Regions from separate parts of the Arthrobacter sp. T572 genome, predicted to be linked through region 1. Evidence: riboswitches for the same ligand, from Rfam matches in the RefSeq annotation. Region 1 holds a riboswitch; each other region holds the start of a gene.
The links. Region 1 has a riboswitch for thiamine pyrophosphate ahead of thiC (phosphomethylpyrimidine synthase ThiC). Riboswitches for the same ligand answer to the same signal wherever they lie in the genome.
Positions count from the first base shown of each region.

Region 2: linked by a shared signal. The riboswitch ahead of thiO (glycine oxidase ThiO) and the one ahead of thiC (phosphomethylpyrimidine synthase ThiC) in region 1 are both predicted to bind thiamine pyrophosphate.
Region 3: linked by a shared signal. The riboswitch ahead of ACUYMZ_RS18480 (ECF transporter S component) and the one ahead of thiC (phosphomethylpyrimidine synthase ThiC) in region 1 are both predicted to bind thiamine pyrophosphate.

Region 1 covers NZ_JBRAZQ010000002.1:2,481,212-2,486,745, forward strand. The annotation lists gene rpsP (30S ribosomal protein S16) at 1-343, opposite strand, end outside; gene ACUYMZ_RS12725 (hypothetical protein) at 559-999, opposite strand; gene ACUYMZ_RS12730 (VOC family protein) at 1,077-1,964, opposite strand; gene ACUYMZ_RS12735 (amidohydrolase family protein) at 2,037-3,125, opposite strand; TPP riboswitch at 3,212-3,319, shown strand; gene thiC (phosphomethylpyrimidine synthase ThiC) at 3,314-5,137, shown strand; gene ACUYMZ_RS12745 (alpha/beta fold hydrolase) at 5,120-5,534, opposite strand, start outside.
Region 2 covers NZ_JBRAZQ010000002.1:2,831,331-2,836,864, forward strand. The annotation lists gene ACUYMZ_RS14255 (thiazole synthase) at 1-600, opposite strand, end outside; gene thiS (sulfur carrier protein ThiS) at 605-841, opposite strand; gene thiO (glycine oxidase ThiO) at 838-2,115, opposite strand; TPP riboswitch at 2,109-2,226, opposite strand; gene thiE (thiamine phosphate synthase) at 2,254-2,937, shown strand; gene ACUYMZ_RS14275 (ferritin-like fold-containing protein) at 2,941-3,609, opposite strand; gene ACUYMZ_RS14280 (RNB domain-containing ribonuclease) at 3,651-5,120, shown strand; gene ACUYMZ_RS14285 (DEAD/DEAH box helicase) at 5,412-5,534, shown strand, end outside.
Region 3 covers NZ_JBRAZQ010000002.1:3,728,878-3,734,411, forward strand. The annotation lists gene ACUYMZ_RS18470 (energy-coupling factor transporter transmembrane component T family protein) at 1-175, opposite strand, end outside; gene ACUYMZ_RS18475 (ABC transporter ATP-binding protein) at 172-1,716, opposite strand; gene ACUYMZ_RS18480 (ECF transporter S component) at 1,716-2,336, opposite strand; TPP riboswitch at 2,415-2,551, opposite strand; gene ACUYMZ_RS18485 (NUDIX hydrolase) at 2,687-3,364, shown strand; gene ACUYMZ_RS18490 (DUF4235 domain-containing protein) at 3,427-3,687, shown strand; gene mnhG (monovalent cation/H(+) antiporter subunit G) at 3,775-4,179, opposite strand; gene ACUYMZ_RS18500 (MrpF/PhaF family protein) at 4,169-4,447, opposite strand; gene ACUYMZ_RS18505 (Na+/H+ antiporter subunit E) at 4,444-5,010, opposite strand; gene ACUYMZ_RS18510 (Na+/H+ antiporter subunit D) at 5,007-5,534, opposite strand, start outside.

The sequences.
Region 1 (5,534 bases):
CTTCCGGAATGATGACGGAACCCTTCTCCGGAGCCACGAAAGCTTCCTTCGGAGCCTTGGTCTTCAGGGTGCCTTCCTGGCCAGGCAGGCCCTTGAACTTCTGCCAGTCACCGGTGATCTTGAGGATCGCAGCAACCTGCTCGGTGGGCTGGGCGCCAACGGACAGCCAGTACTGGGCACGCTCGGAAGCGACCTCGATGTACGAGGGCTCCTCGGTCGGGTGGTACTTGCCGATTTCCTCGATGGCACGGCCGTCGCGCTTGGCGCGGGAGTCCATGACAACAATGCGGTAGTACGGTGCGCGCATCTTACCGAGGCGCTTAAGGCGAATCTTTACGGCCACTTTTGTGGTCACTCCTGTTTCTGAAACGGGGTTGAACCCGACGTTCTGCACCCGTGGGGCGGGCCATACTTGGGGGTTCGAAGGACAAGATACGAGCACGGAGAGAGGGGCCGCACCGATCGAGTACCTGTCCATTGTGCCAGATGGGCCGCACAATTACGACTTGGCCGGACTCCACCCCTGTGGACTTGGTCACGTCCACCTTCATGCGAGGGTCAGGACACCGACCAGACGTAAAGCCCGGCGCGGTCCGCTTTCTCCACATCGGAGGCAAGGGCTGCCAGTTGCTGGACGTACCCTTTGGACTCGGCCGCCCCGAAAGGCATGTCTTCCTGCCCTGCCCAGGCCTCGGCGACGTCATCAAGGACATTGCCGTCACCTTCGCTTTCATACGTCAGCAATTCAGCCAACGCGCGAACCATCGCTTCGGGGACCCCAAGCAGGGCATCGCTGGTGACATCCACCAGGGCCAGCTCATAGTCGGCTCCGGCTGCGTGGACCGCCTGCCCGGCGAGGTCGCCGAGTTGTTCAACCTCAAAGTCACTGATGCCGTCAATCCGGACAGCAGATCCGGCAACGCCGGCTCCGCCGTCGAGGGCGGCGGCCCGTTTGAGTGCTTCATCGTGGGTGGCTACAAAAATTTCGGCAAAGCCCATGGAAAGTCATCCCATTCCGTCGTGCTGACACGGCAGGGGCGCAGGACATGCCGGCCCCTGCTCCAACATTGCCCAGCCTAGTGCAGGCCGGGCCCCGCGACCGCCACCCGCAACTGGTTGCGCCACGGGTCCTCAAAACGAAGCTCCCTGCCTGTGTGGTGGCTGGACAGGCCCGCAACCTTCAGCCGGTCCGCCAACGCCAGGACGTGGTCGTCGCCAGGGACTTCAATCAGGACTTCACCCAGGCCCAGCGTGTCCCGGCGCGGCCCGGCACCGCGGCTGTTCCAGACATTCATGGCCATGTGGTGGTGGTAGCCACCCGCCGAGACGAACAAGGCCTGGCCGTGCCAGCCGGCGGTCCGCTCGAACCCCAGGGTGTCCACGTAGAACTTTTGCGCCGTCGCAACGTCGCCTACCTGAAGGTGGACATGCCCGACGCCGGCACCGGCCCGGGCCTGGCCCGTCACCGCCTCTTCGCTCAGGTACTGCTGAAGGTAGGCCTGCGGCGGCAGGGCAACGTTGTCCATGACCACGTTCTTTCCGTCCCACTGCCACACGCTCCGGGGCTTGTCGTAGTACAACTCGATGCCATTGCCTTCGGGATCGGTGAAGTAGAACGCCTCGCTGACCAGGTGGTCGGCACTGCCGACGAAGGCACGGGGCTCGTATTGCGCGGCAGTGGCAATGGTCGCGGCCAGGGCGGGCTGGTCTTCGAACAGGATCGCAGTATGGAAGAGGCCGGCCTCGCCCCTGCCGGGAATCTGCAGGCCTGCGGCCGGAGCCAGGTGGACTACGGGCTTGCCGAGGCGGCCCAGGTACAGCCCGCCGTCCTGTTCCGCGACCACCTCCAACCCCAAGGCGCGCTGGTAGTAGTCGCTCATGAGCTTCATGTCGCCCACTTTGAGCATGACAGTGCCCATGGAGAGATCGGCAGGCAGCAGGTCCTGGCTGGATGAAGTGGTCATGTGAAGCTCCCGGTGATCAAGCTGGCCGCTTTTCGGCTCGTTCTACCTCTCTAAATTACTTGAAGCTTCAATTTATTCCCAGCGGAGGACGTTGCCCCTTAGGACCACGTGGCTCAACCGGTGGACGGTGGCAAGCTCCTGACGGGGATCCGCGCGGCACACCACCACATCGGCAGGTGCCCCCTCGCTGATTCCTTCCGTCCCCAACCATGCCCTGGCACCCCACGTGGCGGCATTCAGCACCGCGGCAGGCGGCAGGCCGGCGTCGTGCAGTTCCTGCATCTCGTCGGCGATCCGGCCATGCTTGATGACGCTGCCGGCGTCAGTGCCGGCATAAATGGAAACGCCGGCCTCATAGGCTTCAAAAACCCGCTCGCGCCGGCGTTCCCACAGGCTGGTCATGTGCTGCGCGTAGTCGGGAAACTTTGGCTTGGCCTGCGCCGCGATGTCGGGAAAGGTGGCAATGTTGACCAGGGTGGGAACGATCGGAACATCCTGTTCCACGAGGCGCGGGATGTGCCGCGGCAGCAACCCGGTGGCATGCTCTATGCAGTCGATTCCGCCGTCCAGCATGTGGTCGATGGTCTGTTCCGCGAAGCAATGCGCGGTAACCCGGGCGCCTTCGTCATGCGCGGCAGCTATGGCTTCCTTGACGACCCCGGCCGGAAATGACGCGGTCAAGTCCCCCACTCCCCTGTCAATCCAGTCGCCCACCAGCTTGACCCAGCCATCGCCGTCGCGCGCTTCTTTCCGGACGGTCTCCACCAGTTCATCCGGCTCCACTTCGTGGCCCAGACCCCGCAGGTACCGCTTGCTGCGGGCAATGTGCCGGCCGGCCCGGATGAGGCGCGGAAGGTCCTCCCTTTGCTGGACCCAGCGGGTATTGCCGGGCGAACCGGCGTCGCGGATCAGCAGCGTTCCGGCGTTCCGGTCCGCCATGGCCTGGGCGAGCGTGGTCTCCTCATCCACCGCACCACCGGGCCCCAGCCCGATGTGGCAATGCGCGTCGACGAAGCCCGGCAGCACCCATCCGGCAAGCACTCTGTCCGGCGGCGTTGCGGGACGTTCAAAAGTCAGCTTTCCGTCAACTGACCACAATCCCCGGCGTTCGTCATCGGCTGCAACCAGCACCGGACCGCTGAATTCAATGATGTTGGCCATGGCAGAAGCCTAGTGCGACGAACCCCGCCCCGCCCCTTTCGAAAGCTTGTGACTGGGAGCACCCGCTGCCCCTGTGGTAGCTTCTTCCCTGACCACACGGGAGCCCTTGCAGGGGCTGAGATCGGGCTGAAGCAGTCTGCGACCGTCGAACCTGTCCGGGTAATGCCGGCGAAGGAAGTGAGTAATCCTTGAGCACCACAGAAACACAGCACAGCCCTGCCCGGAACCAGACTGCGCCAGCCGGGGAAGCCGTCACGCAGTCGCTGAAGTCCCATTCGCTGGCTTGGGTGGAGGATCCGGGCCACGGCATCCGCGTACCGGTGACCGAGATCGCCCTGGAACCCTCCCCCAACGGGCAGGCCAACGATCCTTTGCGGGTGTACCGCACGGCCGGCCCGGGAAGTGATCCGGTAGTCGGTCTGGAACCGTTCAGGAAGGCCTGGATCGAGGAACGCGGCGATACGGAAAGCTACACGGGCCGGGAACGCAACCTGCTCGACGACGGCAAGTCGGCCGTGCGGCGCGGAGCAGCGTCTGCGGAGTGGAAGGGTGCACAACCGGTGCCCCGCCGCGCCGTCGAAGGCAAGACCGTCACCCAGATGCATTACGCCAGGCAGGGCATCGTCACCCCGGAAATGCGGTTCGTGGCCCTGCGGGAGAACTGCGACGTGGAGCTGGTCCGCAGCGAAGTCGCTGCAGGGCGGGCCATCATCCCGAACAATATCAACCACCCGGAATCGGAACCGATGATCATCGGCAAGGCCTTCCTGGTGAAGATCAACGCCAACATCGGCAACTCGGCTGTCACCAGCTCCATTGCCGAGGAAGTCGACAAACTGCAGTGGGCCACGCAGTGGGGCGCAGACACCGTCATGGATTTGTCCACGGGAGATGACATCCACACGACCCGCGAATGGATCATCCGGAACTCACCCGTGCCCATCGGCACGGTTCCGATCTACCAGGCTTTGGAAAAGGTCAATGGTGAGGCCAATAACCTCACGTGGGAAATCTTCCGTGACACGGTGATCGAACAGTGCGAGCAAGGTGTGGACTACATGACCATCCATGCCGGCGTCCTCCTGCGGTACGTGCCCCTCACCGCCAACCGGGTCACGGGCATCGTGTCCCGCGGTGGCTCCATCATGGCCGGCTGGTGCCTGGCCCACCACAAGGAGAACTTCCTTTACACGCACTTCGATGAGCTGTGCGAAATCTTCGCAAAGTACGACGTTGCCTTCTCACTCGGTGACGGCCTCCGCCCCGGAGCCACAGCCGACGCCAACGATGCCGCGCAGTTCGCCGAACTGGACACCCTTGCCGAGCTGACCCAGCGAGCCTGGGAATACGACGTCCAGGTCATGGTCGAAGGACCGGGCCACATCCCTTTCCACCTGGTGCGGGAGAATGTGGAACGCCAGCAGGAACTGTGCAAGGGGGCTCCGTTCTACACCCTCGGGCCGCTCGTGACAGACGTTGCCCCGGGTTATGACCACATCACCTCCGCCATCGGTGCCACGGAGATCGCCCGCTACGGCACGGCCATGCTCTGCTACGTGACACCCAAGGAGCACCTTGGCCTGCCGAACAAGGACGACGTCAAGACCGGCGTCATCACCTACAAGATCGCCGCCCACGCCGCGGACCTGGCCAAGGGACACCCTGGGGCGAACGAACGTGACGATGCCCTCTCCAAGGCGCGTTTCGAATTCCGGTGGCGGGACCAGTTCGCCCTGTCCCTGGATCCGGTGACCGCGGAGTCGTTCCACGACGAGACGCTTCCGGCCGAACCGGCCAAGACGGCGCACTTCTGCTCCATGTGTGGCCCCAAGTTCTGCTCCATGCGCATCAGCCAGGACATCCGCGACGAATACGGTTCGGCCGAAGCGCAGGCCGCGATCGCCGACATGTACAGCGGCATGCGGGAGAAAAGCGAGGAATTCCTCGCAGCTGGAGGCAAGGTCTACCTGCCGGAACTCCAGGTACCGGCAGCCTCAGGACGCGCGAACTGACATAGTCCGCCCGACCTCGGCGATGAACGATCGGATGATCCGGTCACCTTCCACCGAGTCCTGGGGCCGGTGCCCTCCCGCGGCCACGCGCCGGAGGGCACCGGTTTCCTGGAGGTACGCGGCGATCTCTTCGTAAAGGGGCTCCCAACCGCCGGTCAGCACCAGCGTGGGGACCCCCGGAACGATGTGCAAGGGGGCTTCCCAGGGCGGAGCCTGCAACCTGAGCCGCCGGGCAGAGCGCCTGGCCTGGGGTGTATCGGGCACGCCTGCCACGGATGAAAACGCACGGCGGTAGAACTCGCGTTCATAGTCGGCGTCGTTGAGCTGGTTCCGCACGTCAAAAAGCGGTTCCATCAGCGCCCGGTGCGCTGCCGTCGCGGGCAGTTCAGCGGTCAGG
Region 2 (5,534 bases), 350 kb from region 1:
GCCAATGCCCGCATCCAGCACCACGGGAACGGAGGCACGGGACACGATCAGTTCGATGTTGTGCGGATTCAGGATGCCCAGTCCTGTCCCAATGGGCGATCCCAAAGGCATGACGGCCGTGGCTCCGAGGTTCTCCAGGCGCAGGGCAAGGACAGGATCATCGTTGGTATAGGCGAACACCTTGAAACCCCGGTTCACCAGTTGCTCCGTGGCATCCACCAGCTCCACTGCGTCCGGGAGGAGAGTGTGCTCGTCAGCGATGACCTCCAGCTTGACCCAATCGGTTTCCAGGGCTTCACGGGCCAGTTCGGCCGTCATCACCGCGTCTTTGGCAGTGAAGCATCCGGCCGTGTTGGGCAGTACGCGGATGCCGTTGTCCACCAGGAGCTGGAAAAGCGAGCCCGTCTCTGCCGGCGAGTACCGGCGCATGGCCACGGTGGTGAGCTCGGTGCCCGAGGCCAGGAGCGCCGCACCAAGTCCGTCCAGGCTCGGCGCCCCTCCGGTTCCCATGATGAGGCGGGACGAGAATCCGACTCCGTCTATGACCAGGGCGTCGTCGGTCCCGGTCTGCCGCGTATTGCCTGTGCTGGTGATGGTCATGCTCTCAGCCTCCCTGGACCGCAGTAACGAGTTCGAGTTCATCGCCGTCGGCCAGGGTCGTCGCGGCCCATTGGCTCCGCGGGACTACTTCGGAGTTGCGTGCGACGGCGACACCCAGCTTGCCGCCGTCGGCCGCCTGACCGCGGTGGTCCAAGGCGCGGCCGGTGACGTCGCTGACGAGGGTGCTGACGGATGCGTCGTCCGGCACTGAACGGGCAGTGCCATTGAGTTTGATGTTCATGCGGGTTCCTTGATCGACGTGCGTGGTGCGGGAGGAAGTTCATGCTGTGCAGTTGGCGCAAAACGGTCCGGTGCGAACCGCGACCAGCGCGGGTCGCTGGAGCCGCCCAGCAGCCCGCCCACGATCTTTGCCGCGACCGGGGTGAGGAGGACGCCGTGGCGGAAGAAGCCGGTGGCGATGACCAGTCCGGGAACCTCCCCGGTGCTGCCGGTCACCCGTCCCAGCAGGGGTGCGTTGTCCGGTGTGCCTGGCCGTGCACGTGCCGTGGCCTCGAGCAGCTCGAGTTCGGCGACGGCGGGCACCAGGACCTGGGCATCGCGAAGGAGCTGGTAGACACCTCCGGCTGAGACTGCGTTGGACGTGGCAGAAAGGTTGTCTTCGCGCTGCGTTGCCCCGATGACCACGGTCCCGTCGTCACGCGGGACGATGTAGACCGGGACCCCGCGCACCATTCCCCGGACCGTGGCTGTCACGAGCGGGCGCAGGTGCTCCGGCACGAGAAGCCGCAGGATATCCCCGTAGACGGGACGAACGGGAAGGGACAGCCCATCAGGGAGTCCGTCGAGCTTGGCGGCGCCGAGTCCGTTGGCCACCACCGTCTCCGCAGCCCGGACTTTTATGCCGGACTCCAGCCCCACACCCAACACCCGGTCCTCCTCGCGGAGCAACCGGGTTGCGGACTCCGTCACCAGGAAACCGTCGGCGGCCCCGGAGACCCAGGTCTGGTCTTCCGGAGAATGGGAGGCCAGGACCGACATCAGGCCGGCGGCCAGCCTCCGCGGGTCCACCTGGTGGTCGGAGGGGATATCGAAAGCACAGGAAATTTGCGGGCTCAAAAGCGGTTCGCGCTCCCGCGCTTCCCGCAGGGCCAGCGGCGCCACGGCCAATCCGGCCGCAAGCTGGGCGGACCGCAGATCGGTCAAGGCACGGCGGTCGGCAGCGTCGGCACCCACACCAAGTGTCGGCGTCGTGCAGTAACCGATGGCTGTTCCACGTCCGGCGAGGTCCGCCGCGAAAGCCGGCCACAACCGGGCTGATTCCAGCATGAGTTCCAGGAGGTCTTCCTCCTGGTAATGGAGTTCGCTGACGGGGGCGAGCATGCCTGCTGCTGCGAAAGTGGCCCCCGTGGCAGGTGCGGGATCGACCACCACCACCGAACGGCCGGCCGCCCGGGCCTCGTGCGCGATGCCCAATCCGATGATCCCGCCACCGATGACGATCACGTCTGCTTCAAGGTCCGGTGCTGTTTCCGGAACGGGCCGGGATACGACCATGTTTTTCCCTTCCCTACGCCGGTATTACCCGGATCAGGTCAAGCGGTCGGCGCTGAAGCCCTCTCAGCCGGGCAGTCATATGACGCTGCCACGGCTCCCGCAGTACGAGCCCAGTTTAGAGGAACTACTCTGGTTTCCATGACCCAGCCCAACGCCATTGCTTCTGCCCGCCTCTACCTGTGCACCGACGCACGCCAGGAGAAGGAGGACTTTGCGGACTTTGTGGACGCCGCCTTCGCCGGTGGCGTGGACATCATCCAGCTCCGGGACAAGTCCATGGAGGCCGGCCGGGAGCTGGAGCTCCTGGAGGTCCTCGGCAAGGCCGCTGCACGCCACGGAAAGTTGTGGGCGGTCAACGACCGGGCCGATGTTGCCAGTGTTTCCGGGGCTCCGGTCTTCCACATCGGCCAGAAGGACCTTCCGCTTCCGGCCGCCCGGCAGCTCCTGCCCGGTGCCGCGATAGGCCTCTCCACCCACACTCCGGAACAGGCCGATGCCGCCATCGCGGCGTCGCAGGTGCCGGGCGGGCTGGACTATTTCTGTGTCGGACCCGTATGGGCCACTCCCACAAAACCCGGTCGCGCGGCCGTTGGACTGGAGCTGGTCACATTTGCCGCAGAAGCAGTGGAACGTGCCCGCGGGAACGACGCCGCGGGCGCTGATCTGCCCTGGTTCGCCATCGGCGGGATCGACCTCGGCAACGTCGAGGACGTAGTGGCCGCAGGTGCCGCAAGGATCGTGGTGGTTCGCGCCATCACGGAGGCGGACGATCCGACGGCGGCGGCAAGGTCGCTGCTCGAGGCCCTCGACGCCGGCCGCTGACGGTCAGGGGGCCAGTCCCAGGCCCGACATCCTCTGTCCGTGCCCCGCTGCCAGGTCCGCAGTCAAGCGGCCCACCGCTTCCCGCGCCTCCCCGCCGGCCTTGAGCACGGGGCCCAGCCAGGGATGTTCCAGTCCCACCCGCTGTGCCTGCGTCAGTGCTTCCCCCACGAGCCTCCGTGCCCACAGCGCGAGTCGTGACGCGAGCCTGGGATCGTCGGCGAGCGCCTTCCGCAGCAGCATGCGGAGGGCCTCCGTGGCATGGTCGGCAGAAGCGACCTGGTGCACGACCACCTGTGTTCGGGCGTCGAGGAATCCTGCGACGGTACGGTAGAAGTCAGCCGAGACCGTATCGATGACGTAGGCCTTCATGACCGACTCGTACCAGTCGCCCGGCCGGGTGCGCTCATGGAAGTGGTCGAAGGACCGTTGGAATGGCAGCATGGCATCCTCGGGATCAACGCCCAACCCGGCGAGGTGGTCGCTGATCATGGCGAAGTTTCCGTAGGCTCCCACGGCAATCTTGCCCAGCATGGCCGCATCCCGCAGGGTGGGAGCATGCCGGGAGTCCGCGGACAGCCTCCCGAAGGCCGACAACTCCCCGTAGGCCATGGCCCCAAGGAGCTCGATCGCAAGGGTGCCAACTGGAGCATTGCTGTCCTGGGAAGTGCCCATGCTTCAAGACTATCGGCGGTTTTCGGGCTAATGTGACTTTCGTGTCACATCATCGGATAGCTCCCAACGTCGACGACTCCACGGACCAGCTTGCCGATGCCCTGGCTGCCTTGAGGACGGAGCTGGATCTTCCCCGGGAGTACCCGGCACCGGCTGTGGAGGAGGCCCGGCGCGCGGTGGAAGAGCACCGCTTGCCGGACCACGATCTGCGGCACGTTCCGTTCGTGACGATCGATCCTGCCAGCTCCACGGACCTTGACCAGGCCCTCTTCATCGAGCGCGACGGCGACGGCTACAAGGTCCTGTATGCCATAGCCGATGTGCCGTCCTTCGTTGCCCCTGGCGGTGCGTTGGACGCGGAGACCCGGCAGCGCGGCCAGACGTTCTATGCGCCCGATGGCCGGATCCCGCTGCACCCGGAGGTGATCAGCGAGAACGCCGGCAGCCTCCTGGCGAACCAGGACTGCAGTGCTTTCGTCTGGGACTTCAGGCTGGACCCGAACGGTGAGGTTGCTGGCACGTCCGTGTCACGGGCCGCCGTCCGCAGCCGCGCCAAGTTGAGCTACAAGGGCGCCCAGGAGCAGCTCGACGCCGGCACGGCGCCTGAGGTGCTTCGGCTCCTGAAGGAAGTGGGACTCAAGCGCGTCGAGCTGGAACGCCGGCGTGGCGGCGCCAGCCTCAACATGCCCGAGCAGGAGATTGTCCAGGCAACAGGCGGAGGTGGCTACCGGATTGCAGCCGCACCTTCGCTGCCGGTGGAAGACTGGAACGCCCAGATCTCCCTGATGACTGGCATGGCGGCAGCGCAGTTGATGCTGGAGGGCAAGGTAGGCATCCTGCGGACCATGCCCGCCCCGGATGAGCGCTCACTGCTGCACTTCAAGCGCCAGACGCAGGCCTTGGGAAAGCCGTGGGACGGCGGCATTACCTATGGTGAATACCTCCGCACGCTGGACGCGTCCGATCCGCGCCAGCTGGCAATCCTGCACTCGGCGGGCACGCTGTTCCGCGGCGCCGGCTACACGCCCTTCGACGGCGATGTCCCTGACGACGTCGTCCAGGCGGCCATCGGTGCGCCGTACGCGCATACGACTGCCCCGCTGCGCCGCCTGATAGACCGCTTTGTGCTGGTGATCTGCGAGGCCCTCAGCAACGGCCACGACATCCCGGACTGGGCACGCGAGGCGTTGCCTACCTTGCCGGAGATCATGGCAGCCTCAGACCAGCTCGCGGGACGGTTGGAGCGCCTGGCCCTGGACACGGTGGAAGCGGCCCTGGTGGCCAACCGGATCGGGGACGAATTCGACGCCGTGGTGATCTCGGGGTCAAAGCCGTCCAACGGGAACGGCAACAACGGGAACGGCAACGGCCCTTTCGGCACCATCCAGATCGCGGAACCTGCCGTGACGGCAAAGTGCGACGGCGAACTTGAGTCGGGCACCAAGGTCCGGGTCCGGCTGGTGAAGGCAGACATCGCGGCACGGGAAATCCGTTTCGAACTCCTGCCCTGAGGCAGTTCCGCGGCGGGAATACGCTTATGATCCGGGGTTTGGGGTCCGCAGAGGATAGACTGGGCCTGTAGTAATGGATGCCCGGTCGTTGATTCAGTCCTTTTCTTGAAATCAACAAGCCCGCCCCTACGCGATCTTGAGATGTACCAACTGGTCCCCAGTGCCAGTACTTAGATAGCCCGCGATCGGCTTCCACTGGAATTGCTTGTGCGCCCGTCCGTGCTCCGGTACGGCTTTGCGGCCGCCGTTGAGCGTGCAGCGCCAATGCCCAAATGAATAAGGAAACTCCCTGTGAGTGAATTGCACACCCATGAAGTCCTGACGGACGCCACCGGCACCGAGTCGATCGAGCCCGAGGAAACCATCACCTCGGACGAAGCTCCCCACGAGCTCGAAGAAAAGTCGTTCGCGGAC
Region 3 (5,534 bases), 1.2 Mb from region 1:
TGAGCCCGGCAAGGGGGAATAGCGCAAGCTCGGCAACCAGGGCCACGGACGCGGAGACCCAGTCGATGGACAGTGCCAGGACCAGCGAAATCAGGAAAACGGCGACGAACTTCGCCAAGGGGTTGGCCCGCGTCAACAAGGCATGGTTGCCGCTCAGGCTCAAGGTGTCCCTCATGCCGCACCCGCTTCCATTTTCCGGGACCGCTCCGCCGGGGCCAACCTGAGTTCCGCGCCGCCCAGCACGGCACTGAACTCCTCGTCGTGCGTCACCGAGACCACGGCGGTGCCTTGGTCCAGCAGTTCCGACAGGAACGACGCCAGTTCGGCCCACGTGTTCGCGTCCTGGCCGAAGGTCGGCTCGTCCAGGACCAGTACTTTGGGGTGTGCGGCGAGCACGGTCGCTACGGACAGCCGGCGCTTCTCGCCGCCGGACAGGGTGTAGGGATTCGCGTCCACCAAGTGCGTCAGCCGGAGCCGCTCCAGCAGTTCGTCGACCCGCTCCTCGCCACGGCCCACATGCCTGGGACCGAACATCAGCTCATCCAGCACCTTGCCGGTGACGAACTGGTGCTCCGGTTCCTGGAACACCGTGCCGATCCGGGAAATCAGTTGGTCCGCTTTCCACCGGAAGGGATCGATTCCGGCGCCTTCGGAAAGCTCGACGGCGGCAGACACCTTACCTGCCACCGGCGCCAAAAGTCCTGCCAGCGTCAAGGCGAACGTGGATTTTCCGGCGCCGTTGGGTCCGGTGATGGTGAGCGCCTGCCCTGCCCGGACCTGGGCACTGATGCCGTGCTGCACCGGCTGCGGCGGGATGGACCTGAAACCCTTCCTGCGTGGCTTGGCGCGGGAAACCGCCAGGTCCTGGGCCGCCACCAGCAGTTGCGCGGATTGGTTCCCGCGTTCCCTGCGGCGGGTTTCGGGAACGTACCCGGGCACCCACACGCCGGCGGCCTTGAGCAGGCTGTGCGCTTCGGCCAGAACCTGGTCCGGCGGCCCATCCAGGAGCACCCCACCGCCAGCCGAACCGGGCTGCAGGACCACGATCCTGTCCACCAGGTCCTTCCAGACGGACACCCTGTGTTCCACCACAACCAAGGTGGCACCTGTCTTGTCCAAGCATCGGCGCACGGCATCACGGACTTCCAGCACACCGGCTGGGTCCAGGTTGGCCGTCGGTTCGTCCAACAGGATCAATCCCGGTCTCATCGCCAAAATGCCTGCCAGCGCAAGCCGCTGCTTTTGGCCGCCGGAGAGCGCCGCCGTCGGGTGGTCCAACGCCAAACCGCCGCCATCAGCGGTACGCAACCCCACGTCGTCGAGCGCTTCATGAACCCGGGTCCAGATCCGGTCACGGGGCACGGCAAGGTTTTCGGCTCCGAACGCGACGTCGTCGCCAATCCGGGACAAGACCACCTGCGTTTCGGGATCCTGCTGCATCAATCCGGCGCGGCCGCGTTGTTCCCGCGGCGAAGCACCGTCCAGCAGGAGTGAACCGGTCTCGTCCGAATCATCCTCTTCCTCGCCCAGGACCCCGGCCAGCGCGTGCAGCAAGGTCGACTTGCCCGCACCGGAGGGACCCAACAGCAACACCCGCTCGCCCGGATCGATGCGGAGGTCAAGGCCCTGGATGGCAGGTGTGGTCCGGCCGGCGTGCCGCCAACCCCAGCCCTCGGCGGAGATGGCGGCAGGCCTGCCGGTGCTCGTTGCGGCCATCAGTTGAAGACGGGCTCCGAGGCGGCCTTGCGCGATGCGAAGGCGCTCAACACGCCTGTTTTGGCCAGGCCGCGGGTGGCGACCCAGGAGAGGGCGCCGGCAATGATGGCGCCGGACAACGTGCAGAACGCGATGTAGGCCAGCTTGTCCACGGCCTCGTAGGCGATGTTCCAGCCCCACGGCATGAAGGAGTCGTTGAGGCCGCAGAAGAGGCCCGCACCGGCACCGGCCAGCAGCGCCGTGGGGAGGTTGAACTTCTTGTAGCGGAACGCAGCGAACACCAGCTCGGCACCCAGGCCCTGCAGGACGCCGGAAATCAGCACGGTGGTGCCGTACTGGGAACCCATGATCAGCTCACCCGTCGCGGCCACAGCCTCGCAGAACAGCGCGGCGCCGGGTTTGCGGATGATCAGCATGCCCAGGACTGCGGGGATCATCCAGCCGCCGGCGATCAGGCCGGTCAAGGGCGGGTAGGCCGCGTTCATGGGAATGGATACGATCGCGGCGCCCTGGGACCATGCCCAGAAGATCACGCCGCCGGCGATGGCGATCAAAGCTGCCACCACGATGTCTACTACACGCCAGTTGTAACTGGTCTTCTTCACGCTTGCCGTGGTCATTTCTTTGCCTCCTGAGGTTACAGGAGGGGAAAGTGCTCCCCGGATTCCCGGCAGGCATGCGCCACCGGTGTTCCGGACACTCTGAGAAGCTCGACTCCCTTGCGCCGGTACTAACCGGATCAGGTTCGAGGGTCTGCGGCTGTCCGCACTCTCAGCGCCCTCGCGTCACCTGCATCCCTGCAGGGTTCGACGGCGGCGCTCCCCTGTCGTTATCAATCTGCCCTGATGGGCGAGGTCCAGTTTACACCCGGGTCCGTGCGTTGGCCCTCGGTGGCAGTCATAAAGGGTTGCGGTTTCTCCCGGCCCGTTTGGCGGCTTCCTCTCTCATGCACACCTGAGAGAATGACTTCATGACGGATCATCCCGGCACAGTCCCGCCTGCACCCGAACCACGGCTCGCTGCCAGCGTGATCCTGCTCAGGGACGCCGCCGACGGCCTCGAGGTCTTCGTCCAGCACCGTGTGTCCACCATGGACTTCGCCGCGGGCATGGTGGTCTTTCCCGGAGGCCGCGTGGATGCCGCGGACAGTGAAGGGTGGGACTACCCGCAGGAGTTGCTGGCAGGGCACGCCGATGCGTGGTCGGAAGCATCCATCGCCGCCAACCCGGACCAAGCCATCCGGGAAGCGGGCACCGTGCTGACTGCCGCCCTCCGCGAGGTGCAGGAGGAAGCCGGACTCACGCTTGAGCCTGCAGATCTGCGTCCGTGGGCCAACTGGGTGACCCCCGTGGACATGCCCAAGCGCTTTGACACCTACTTCTACGTCGCCAAGGCCCGTGACGGGGCAGCGCCCCAACACCAAACAACGGAAGCCTGGCAGTCGCTCTGGATGCCCGTGGCCGGCGTCCTCTCCGCTGAAGCCGAAGGCACGCTCCACCTCATGCCACCCACCTACTACCTGCTCAAGGAACTTGCGAGCCTGGGCACCGTGGATGCTGTGTGGGGCGCCCGGCACCCCGTAGTTCCCGTCCTGGCACCCCGGGGCTCCATGGCGGCCTTCCTGAAAGACAGGGAAAACCGCCGATAACGCTCCCCTTGCGCCCGGGAACGGTGCCTGGTGCACGCTGTAGGTGAGGTTAGGCTTGGGACATGAACTTCTTCTTCAAGCTGCTGGGGACCGGAGTGAGCCTCGGAGCAGGATTCGTCGGCACCAAACTGGTCAACCTGGCTTGGGAGAAGGCCACCGGCAACAAGCCGCCCGCAGGTCATGACGACCTCGAAACCAGCCTGCGCTCAGCACTGACATTCGCGCTGGTTTCGGCCTTCGTGAGCACCCTCATCCAGGTCCTAACCAGCCGCGGCACGCAGCGCGCGATCGCCCGCTTCGCCAAGACGCACGACATCGTCTGACCCGCTGCCCGGGGACAAGCCAAGGCACCCCACCACCGGCGGCGCACCCTTGGGCGACCCTTTTCCAAGATGCCCTGAACGCCGGACTCAGCGGCCGGCGTCGTGCGTTCCGTCCCCCGGATGTTCACCGGCAGCCCGCTGGACCACGGCCTCAAGTTCGTCCTTGGTGAGGAGCTCGCGGTGGCCGTGCTTGGTCCGGTAAGCGGAACGGCCCACCATGTGCGCGGACACGGGCGCGGTCAGCAACTGGAATATCCAGGCCACCAGCAGGACCGGCCACACCCACCACGTCCGCATCTGCAGGCCGATGGAAGCCAGCATCAGGAAGAGGCCCAGGACCTGCGGCTTGGTCGCGGCGTGCATGCGGCTCATGAGGTCCGGGAACCGCAGCAGGCCGATCGCCGCGCCCAAGGACATGAGGGCGCCGACCACCAGGAAAACGGCCGTCAGAACATCGATTACAGCGTCTACGCCCGTAGCGTCAGGAGTCATTGCTCTGTTCCCGCCTTTCGGCCACGAACCTGGCCACCGTCACGGAACCGATAAAGCCGATCACGGCCAGGGCCACCAGCAGCATCAGGTTGTTGAGGTGCCGGTTGATGGCCATGTCGATTGCCAGGGCCGCGCCGACGATGGCCAGCAGCACGTCGGATGCCAGCACGCGGTCCAGCAGGGAAGGCCCGATCGCAATGCGGATGATGGCACCGGCCCCTGCCAGGCTAAGGATCACGGCAGTGACCACCAGGACAAGTTCCTTCACAGCGCCGCACCTTCCATGCCCGGACGCGTTTCGCTTCGGAGCGCCTCTACTTCTTCGCGTGTGCCCATGATCCTGATCAATCCGGCCTCGATGTTCTGTACCTCCCGGCGGATTTTGTCGATGTCAGCCTGGTTGTAGATGTTCAGCGCGTGCAGATACAGCGTGGACGTCGACCGGTCCACCTCCACCACCAGCGACCCGGGAATCAGGGAAATGACGTGGCCGGTGGCCGTCACCATAAGGTCCGAATGGCTCCGCAACGGAACCTCGACGACGGCGCTGCGCACCTTGGGTCCCTTCACCACGGCCAGGTACAGCACCAGGAAGCTCGCCGCCACCACTTTGCCGAGGAACAACAGGGCAAAGGGAACGGCCCGCAGCACATTGAACCGGCCGCTGAGTTCCACCGGCGGCAGGTAGAACAGCTTGGCCACCACAATGGCGATCAGTGCGCCGAACAGCAGGTTGCCCGGGCTGAAGTCCTGCCACAAGGCACCCCACACGATGACCAGCCAGATGAGCAGCGGGAGTTCGGTGCGGAAGGAGATCGGCTTGCGGCTCATTTGGCACCGCCCTGGGCCAGCGGCGGAACGGGGGCGGCATCTCCCAGGACTGAATGGATGTACGCCGAACGGTCAAGCATGATTTCCGCGGAGCCTCCTGCCAGTTGGAAGAGCGGGCCGGCAAAGACGGTCAGGGCAACCCCGAACACCACCAGGCCGGCTGTGGAACCCACCATGGTCCGCGGGAGGACGCCCACGTTGCCGGGTGTCTGGAGGACGGGATCGGGGAAGTCCGCGTCTTCGGGTTTCCGCCAGAACGCCCTGTTCCACACCCTGGCTATGGCCAGCAGGGTCAGGAGGCTGGTGACCACGCCGCCCACCACCAGGACGATCGCCAACGGCGTCCCCAGCTCGACCCCGGCCTGCAGCAGGCCCAGCTTCCCGAGGAATCCGGAGAACGGCGGAATGCCGGCGAGGTTCATGGCTGGGACAAAGAACAGCAGGGCCAGGAGCGGGGACAGCTTGGCGAGCCCACCCAGCCGGTCGATGGAGGACGACCCACCGCGCCGTTCGATCAGCCCTGT